Metabacillus sp. B2-18: one gene and its partner. The protein of the gene in region 1 interacts with the protein of each later gene in a pairwise test. Links are inferred from orthologs where the notes say so. Each region holds a gene or a part of one and is shown on either strand. Other genes may lie near its edges.

The links. Proteins that work in one complex are often made in the same cells at the same time.
Region 2: the proteins of lon (region 1) and rplI interact in binary tests that used the Escherichia coli proteins (3 or more experiments, as listed by UniProt). The link is inferred for Metabacillus sp. B2-18 from one-to-one orthologs.

The regions. Positions count from the first base shown.
Region 1 is NZ_CP088245.1:3,625,682-3,630,224, forward strand. Bases 1-2,977 are described here. They hold lon (endopeptidase La), read right to left. Parts: upstream 2,662-2,977; coding sequence 340-2,661; downstream 1-339. Other genes in these bases: yihA (ribosome biogenesis GTP-binding protein YihA/YsxC), read right to left, coding at 1-340; lonB (ATP-dependent protease LonB), read right to left, coding at 2,898-2,977. Outside these bases: more of lonB, read right to left, coding at 2,978-4,543.
Region 2 is NZ_CP088245.1:5,112,832-5,117,459, forward strand. Bases 330-3,328 are described here. They hold rplI (50S ribosomal protein L9), read right to left. Parts: upstream 2,053-3,328; coding sequence 1,606-2,052; downstream 330-1,605. Other genes in these bases: dnaB (replicative DNA helicase), read right to left, coding at 330-1,387; LPC09_RS25490 (DHH family phosphoesterase), read right to left, coding at 2,049-3,328. In the rest of the region: more of dnaB, read right to left, coding at 38-329; more of LPC09_RS25490, read right to left, coding at 3,329-4,022; LPC09_RS25495 (YybS family protein), read right to left, coding at 4,063-4,628.

The DNA of each region.
Region 1 (4,543 bases):
CAATTAAAAGGATAACAGCACGCAACTGTTCACGAGAAGTGATGTAGGTTTCGATCATTTTCCCCCATGCTTCACGTTCCTTTTTACTAACCTTGGCATATCCATATCCAGGTACATCAACAAAGTGTAGTATTTCATTAATAATATAAAAATTTAATGTTTGTGTTTTACCTGGCTTTGATGAAATTCGAGCCAATCCTTTTCTACCTAGCATTTTATTAATAAAGGATGATTTACCAACATTAGAACGACCAGCTAATGCTACTTCCGGTAAATCTCCTTCTGGATATTGTGCAGGCTTAACTGCGCTTATAACGATTTCTGAACTTGTTACTTTCATTATTTCTCCTCTGTTAATGCATGTTTTAACACTTCATCTAAATGTGAAACTAAGACAAAGGTAAGTTCATTGCGAACACTATCTGGAATATCGTCCAAATCCTTTTCATTGTCTTTTGGTGCAATGATCTTAGTCAAACCAGCACGATGTGCACTCAATGTTTTTTCTTTCAAGCCACCAATTGGAAGTACTCTGCCACGTAAAGTGATTTCTCCCGTCATTCCAACTTCTTTTCTCACGGCTCTTCCTGTTAATGCTGAAATTAACGCTGTAGCCATTGTTATACCTGCTGAAGGACCATCCTTAGGTACAGCACCTTCAGGAACGTGGATATGAATATCATTCTTTTCATGAAAATCACGATCAATGTTCAGCTCTTCCGCACGCGAGCGAATATAGCTAAATGCAGCCTGAGCAGATTCTTTCATAACATCTCCAAGCTTCCCGGTTAAAATCAGCTTTCCTTTACCTGGCGTTACTGATACTTCAATAGATAAAGTATCGCCGCCAACTGTTGTATAAGCTAAACCAGTTGCAACACCAATCTGATCCTCAAGTTCAGCTTGTCCATATCTAAAGCGCTTCTTCCCAAGAAATTCTTCAATATTTTTGTCCGTAATAATGATCTTCTTCCGCTCTTCTTTTACAATCATTTTAGCAGCTTTACGACACACTCCTGCTAATTGGCGTTCTAACCCACGAACCCCAGCTTCTCTTGTATAATAGCGGATAATGCTTTGAATTCCATCTTCACGGATTTGCAGATGTGATTTTTTAAGTCCATGCTCTTGTAATTGCTTTGGTAGTAGATGATCTTTTGCAATATGAATTTTCTCCAGTTCCGTGTAACCGGCGATATTAATAATTTCCATACGATCACGTAATGGTCCTGGAATTGTAGCAAGGTTATTGGCAGTTGCAATAAACATAACTTTCGATAAATCATATGTTTCTTCAATATAATGATCACTAAAGTTATGGTTTTGCTCAGGATCTAACACTTCCAGTAACGCTGAAGAAGGATCTCCTCTAAAATCACTGGACATTTTATCGATTTCATCTAAAAGAAACACAGGATTAATTGTTCCGGCCTTCTTCATCCCTTGAATAATTCTACCAGGCATTGCACCAACATATGTGCGTCGGTGTCCACGAATTTCAGATTCGTCTCTTACTCCACCAAGTGATATTCTAACGAAATTCCGGTTTAAAGATTTAGCTACTGAACGGGCTAGTGATGTTTTCCCAACTCCCGGAGGTCCTGCAAGGCATAAAATTGGACCTTTTAATGAATTGGTCAATTGTTGTACCGCTAAATACTCAATTACCCGCTCTTTAACCTTTTCAAGACCATAGTGTTCTTCGTCTAAGATTTCCTCAGCAACATTCACATCTAAACGATCGTCAGTTGCTTTTGACCATGATAGAGACAGGAGCCACTCAATGTAATTACGAATAACGCCGCTCTCGGCTGAACTTGAAGGAACTTTTTCATAGCGGTCCAGTTCTTTTAAAGCCACTGCTTTTATATGTTCCGGCATTCCCGCTTCTTCAATTCGTTCCTTCATAGATGAAACTTCTCCAAGCTTGCCTTCTTTTTCACCAAGCTCTTTTTGGATGGCTTTCATCTGTTCGCGTAAATAATATTCTTTTTGCGTACGCTCCATGGACTTTTTAACTCGCTGGCCGATTTTTTTCTCCAGCTGTAGTACTTCTTTTTCATTATGGATAGTGGAAATCACTTTGTTCAATCGTTCTGTAACATCAAGGGTTTCCAAAATCTCTTGTTTTTCCTTTAGTTTTAAAGGAAGATGTGAAGCAATAATATCAGCCATTCGCCCTGGCTCATTAATGTCAGAAACAGTTGCATATGTTTCAGCAGACACTTTTTTAGAAAGCTTTATGTATTGCTCAAAATATTCTAACATTGTTCGCATTAAAGCTTCTTCTTCTACACTTTTTTCTTCAGGGTCTTTATAAATAGATAACTCGACAGAATAGTATTCATCTTCATCCACAAAACGTTGAATCTTACCACGCTCTATTCCTTCAACGAGTACACGGATTGTACCGTTTGGTAATTTCAACATTTGCTTAATTTTAGTCAGTGTTCCTATTTCATAAATATCTTCTTTATTTGGCTCATCTATCGAAATCTCTTTTTGTGTCGTTAAAAAGATAATATGATCTTCCATCATAGCCTTTTCTAACGCCTGAACAGATTTTTCTCTTCCTACATCAAGGTGCAGTACCATTGTTGGATATACTAACAAGCCTCTTAGTGGTAGGAGGGGGACAATTTGATTATTTGATTTCGCCATGCGTTTACACCTCCATGACATGATAATTCATTCTTGTTCAATTCTATCTTATTCTTTTTCAAGTGTCTAATTAAACTGCTTTAGTCAATAGGTAGTATACCCCAATACCCTCAGTTGAAAAAGGAAAATAAGTAATTCTCATGAATATAAAATTGGAAATGACAAGAACTGACGAAGCTTAAAAAAGGAAAGAGATCTTCTTTATGGTAAAGGAGATCTCTTTAAAATTAACTCTTTTATACAGACTCTTGATGTGGAAATGAAGTTGAATCTTCATGTTGCAACGGTTTTTCAGTTGGTGGATCAACAAGCGCTATATCAAAGACTTCTTGAAGATTTGTTACCGGTATAATCGTTATCCCATCAATTTCTTTTAAAATGGATTGCATGTTTTCCTTTGGAATAATGACTATATCTGCTCCAGCCTTTTTTGCTGCCTTTATTTTCGGAATAACTCCGCCTATAGGCTTTACATTTCCATGAATGCTAATTTCTCCAGTCATGGCCACTTTATTGCTAATGGCAATTTTATGAATAGCTGAGAAAATTCCTGTAGCCATTGCAATTCCTGCTGATGGGCCATCAATTGGTGTTCCTCCTGGAAAATTCACATGAATATCATAATCATCCGCTTGAATGCCCATAGAACGTAGAACAGTTATAACATTTTCAATCGAGCCTTTTGCCATACTTTTTCTACGAATGGATTTAGATCGATCACCAATACTTTCTTCTTCCACAATTCCTGTTATATTAATGGTTCCTTTTTCTTTTTGAGAAGGAATGACTGTGACTTCTATTTCTAATAATGCCCCTGTATTAGGGCCATGAACGGCAAGTCCATTCACTAAGCCAACTCTTGAGTTATCTTCAATTTTCTTTTCAAATCTTGGGCTTAACTGACTTGAATTAATGACCCACTCGATGTCTTCAACAGTAATTTCTTTCCTGTCTTCTGACATAGCCATACCTGTAGCAATCTGCATTAGATTTACAACTTCACGGCCATTTCTAACATAGGAAGTTAAGAGATCAATCCCCTTGTCGCTTACATCCATTTCTACTTTATCTGCTGCTTTTTTCGCTACAACTGCCAGTTCTTCTTGTTCTAAATCTCTAAAAAATACTTCAAGACATCTAGAACGAATGGCTGGTGGGATTTCATTAGGTGTTCTTGTTGTAGCTCCTATTAACCTAAAATCAGCTGGTAGACCATTTTTAAAAATATCATGGATATGTGTTGGTATTTGTGTATTTTCTTCATTGTAATAAGCGCTTTCTAAGAAAACTTTGCGATCTTCAAGTACTTTTAATAACTTGTTCATCTGAATAGGGTGAAGTTCACCGATTTCATCGATAAATAACACACCCCCATGAGCATGAGAGACAGCTCCTTGCTTAGGCTGAGGAATTCCAGCTTGTCCCATTGCTCCGGCACCTTGATAAATTGGATCATGAACAGATCCAATAAGAGGATCAGCAATCCCTCTTTCATCAAATCTTGCTGTTGTAGCATCCAATTCTACAAATACGGCATTTTCTTTAAATGGTGATCTTTTATTTCTTTTAGCTTCTTCTAAAACGAGTCTAGCAGCCGCTGTTTTCCCTACACCTGGTGGTCCATATACAATGACATGTTGAGGGTTTGAACCGCATAGGGCAGCACGTAACGAACGAATACCATCCTCTTGTCCTACTATATCATTAAAACTTTTTGGGCGTACCTTTTCTGCAAGAGGTTCGGTTAACCGAATAGCTCTCATTTTTCTTAATTGTTCCATTTCTTTCTTTGATTCTCTGTCAATTGATATCTTTTGAGTTCGTTGACTCTTTAATAAATTCCAAAAATACATTCCAATAATAATCCCAAAAAACAACTGAA
Region 2 (4,628 bases), 1.5 Mb from region 1 along the record:
AAAAAAAGAAGACCGTATTTTCTACGATCTTCTTCCTCTATGCGGCGCCGTCATCAAAACGCCGTTCAAGATTGACGAACTTATTATATTCTTTTACGAATGCTAACGAAACTGTCCCAACCGGACCGTTACGTTGCTTAGCAATAATAATTTCAATGATGTTTTTGTTTTCAGATTCCTTATCATAGTAATCGTCACGGTATAAGAAGGCAACAATATCGGCATCCTGCTCAATACTTCCTGATTCACGAATATCAGACATCATTGGTCGCTTATCTTGTCTTTGCTCAACACCACGAGATAGCTGAGAAAGTGCAATAACAGGAACTTTCAATTCACGAGCTAGTTCCTTAAGTGTACGAGAGATTTCAGATACCTCTTGTTGACGGTTATCGGTTCGACCATTACCTTGAATCAATTGAAGATAGTCAATAAGAACCATGCCTAGACCACTTTCTTGCTTTAGGCGACGGCACTTAGCACGGATGTCACCGACACGAATACCAGGAGTGTCATCGATATAGATTCCCGAGTCTGATAAACTACCCATTGCCATAGTTAGTTTACCCCAGTCTTCTGGTGTTAAAGAACCCGTTCTTAGCCTTTGTGCATCAATGTTTCCCTCTGCACAGAGCATCCTCATGACCAGCTGATCCGCACCCATCTCAAGACTAAAAATCGCAACATTTTCATCTGTTTTGGTTGCAACGTTTTGCGCAATATTTAAGGCAAATGCCGTTTTACCTACAGATGGACGTGCCGCAACGATGATTAAATCATTTCGTTGAAACCCAGCTGTCATTTTATCTAACTCAATAAATCCTGTTGGAATTCCTGTTACATCACCTTTACGATCATGTAATGTTTCAATATTATCATACGTTTGTACAAGAACATCTTTTATATTTTGGAAAGCACCAGCATTTTTTCGCTGTGCAACTTCCATAATTGTTTTTTCCGCCTCACCTAGGAGAACCTCAACCTCATCTTCTCTACTATATCCATCTTGTGCGATGGTTGTAGCTGTACGAATTAACCTTCTAAGGATTGATTTTTCTTCTACGATTTTAGCGTAATATTCAATGTTTGCAGCAGTTGGAACTGAGTTTGCTAAATCACTAAGATAAGAAACTCCTCCTACTTCTTCTAGTAAATTTACATCTGCTAACGCTGAAGTGATTGTTACAAGATCAACCGGCTCTCCTTTATCAGATAGGTCTAACATAGCATTGTAAATTTTTTGGTGTGATGCTCGATAGAAATCTTCTGGGATTAATAATTCTGATGTTACAGTAATAGATGATGGTTGGAGAAATATAGCTCCTAAAACAGCTTGTTCTGCTTCTATATTTTGTGGTGGTATACGATCACCAAGTACCTCGTTAATGATGATCACCGTCCTTCTACATTTATTATGAAAGTATAAATCTATTTATTATTATACACCTAAGTGCCATACTAAAGAATTGGGAAGTTTTATTTGCTTAGCTTGTTTCTTTTTAGAAAAAGCCTGTTTAACACTTTATTAAGTGTAAAAAAAAAGTGGCTAAGCTTCAAGATAAATTTCTCTCTTTCCACAAAACCACATCATTTTCCATAATTTACTTATTGTCCTTTAACCTGTACTTTAATCGTTGCATTTACTTCCGGATGCAGCTTTGCAGGTACATTTGTAAATCCTAAAGAGCGAATGCCATCAGGTAAATCCAGCTTACGTTTATCAATTTTAATATTATGTGATTTTTTCAGTTCATCTGCAATTTGCTTGCTTGTTACTGAACCAAATAAACGGCCGCCTTCACCAGATTTTGCTTGAATTTCAACTGTTAATTTTTCAAGAACATCCTTTAGCTGCTTCATTTGTTCTAGCTCTTCCACAGCTTCTTGCTCCTGTTTTTTCTTTTGAGCATTTAATGAGCTAATACTTGAATTTGTTGCTTCAACAGCTAATCCTTGTTTGATAAGGAAATTGTGAGCATATCCGTCTGCTACATTCTTAACTTCCCCTTTTTTCCCTTTACCTTTAACGTCTTTTAAAAAGATTACTTTCATGATTTGGTTCCTCCCTCTAAATAGTCTTCTAATGCTAATTTTAACTGTTTTTCGACTTCTTGTAATGTTGTATGCTCCAGCTGTGTTGCTGCATTTGTTAAATGGCCACCACCACCAAGTGCTTCCATAATAATCTGAACATTAATGTCACCAAGTGACCGGGCACTTATGCTTACAAACTCAGGGTTTCGTTTCGCAATAACAAATGATGCTTCAATTCCATTCATTGTTAATAATGTGTCTGCTGCTTGTGCAATTGTCACTTGCTCGTAAAATTCCTGCTCATCTGCCACAGTAATGGCAATGCCATCTTTAAATATAAATGCATGCTGGATAAGTTGAGCCCGCTTTACATAGCTATTGATATCTTCTTTTAGAAACTTTTGTACTAAAACTGTGTCTGCTCCTTTTGCTCTTAAATAAGAAGCTGCATCAAATGTACGTGAGCCTGTTCGAAGTGTAAAACTCTTTGTATCAACAATAATTCCTGCTAAAAGCGCGGTAGCCTCAATTATATTCATTTTAAGATGCTTTGGCTGATATTCAAGTAATTCGGTCACCAATTCTGCTGTAGACGAAGCATAGGGCTCCATATAAACAAGAATGGGATCTTTAATAAATTCTTCTCCACGTCGATGATGATCAATAACAATGACATGCTCACTTCTCATGAGCAATCGGTCATCAATGACTAATGATGGCTTATGTGTATCAACAACGATAAGCAGTGTTTCGTCTGTCATAATTTCGAGTGCTTGTTCTGGTGTGATAAATCTTGACCACAGTTCAGGGTGTAATTTAAGCTCTGCTAAAAGCTGTTCAACTCCAGAATCAGTTGCTTCCGGATCTAATACAATAAAGCCTTCTTTTCCATTAACCTGACAAACTTTAAGGATCCCGACCGCTGAGCCAATTGCATCCATATCCGGATACTTATGTCCCATAATCATAACCTTATCGCTTTCAGACACAATTTCTTTCAATGCATGTGATATGACACGGGCACGAACTCTGGTCCGCTTTTCCATCGGATTTGTTTTTCCTCCGAAGAACTTCACTTTTCCACTAGGCTGTTTGATGGCCACTTGATCTCCACCACGTCCTAATGCTAAATCTAAGCTCGATTGCGCCAGATCGCCAAGTTCCTGAAGTGAAGAAACACCTGATCCTATTCCAATACTTAAAGTTAATGATACGTTTTGAATAGCTGTTTTTTCACGAACTTCATCCAGGATTGAAAACTTAGTTTTTTCAAGTTTGGTTAAAATGTCTTCACTCAATACTCCGATAAATCTTTCAGATGAAGTTCTTTTAAGAAAAACACCATAATCCTTTGCCCATTTATTTAAGAGAGATGTTACCTCACTGTTAATGGCACTTCTTGATTGGTCATCCATCGCCTGGGTAACTTCATCATAATTATCTAAGAAAATAAATGCTAAAACTGTACGTTCATCTTCATATTGCTTTTCAATTTCAATTTGTTCGGTTACATCGAAGAAATACAATAGCCGTTCATCACGTTTAATAATGACCTTAAATTCTCGATCATGTAATGTAATCGTCTCTGATTCTACTTCCTGTTTTATTAATGGAACTAATGAATCAGCTACATCAAATAGGGATCTGCCAACAAGGGTATCCTCATCAAAGCAGGAGGTCATAAAAGGATTTGTCCACTCAATTTGATATTGATCATTGAAAAGCAAAATCCCAATTGGCATTTCCATTAAAGCCTCTTCACCGACTTTTTTCAATCGGTATGAAAGAGTTGTAATATATTCTTTCATTTCTGTTCTAAAGTCTTTTATTGCTTTATTAATAAAATAAAAAGCAATTGCAAGACAAGTAAGAAGGATGGTTCCTATCAACCAATTATAGAAAAATAGAAGAAGTACGGCTATCACTGTTACGCCAATTAATGCATAAATGGGATAACGGATGAATGGCTTTTCATAAAAACTTGGCATTTTGTTCTCATCAACTCCTCGCAACAGTGATTACAATATCTTACTTTTTCTGTATTTTCCTACGGAGAGGAAAGCCTAAATCAATTATACCTAAGATTCTAATAAGATAAAGGAATATTGGGATGATTAATGAAGCAATTAAAATGACGACAGGAATTGCTTTTGCCCAGCCCTTGACATATGAATAGAAAAACACAAAGGAATATCCTTGCATTAGCACAAAAAATTGCAAAATAAAATAAAGATTTAAAACAGCCATAAAAAGAAAACTGTCTTGGTCGAGATTTACCATTAATAATATAGAGCTAATTAAATAGTACCAAATGATACTTGTCGGTAATCTCCATTCACGGAAGGGTTTTAAAGGTGCTAACTCAAATCTAAGTCTTTTTAAAATCGGGACAGAAATGAGATGGGTGATAACAGCAAAAACCATACCTGTTGTAACAAATAAAGTCGGTATTAATGTCGTAATATAGCCCATTCCTTCTTCAAGCTGTTCAAACTGCTGATTCATCTGTCCACTTGCATCAAAAGATTGCAAAATTGCTTTTGATTGCTGAATTGAGTCTTTAAACAGTTCAATAGAGTCTTGAATAAAGTCTA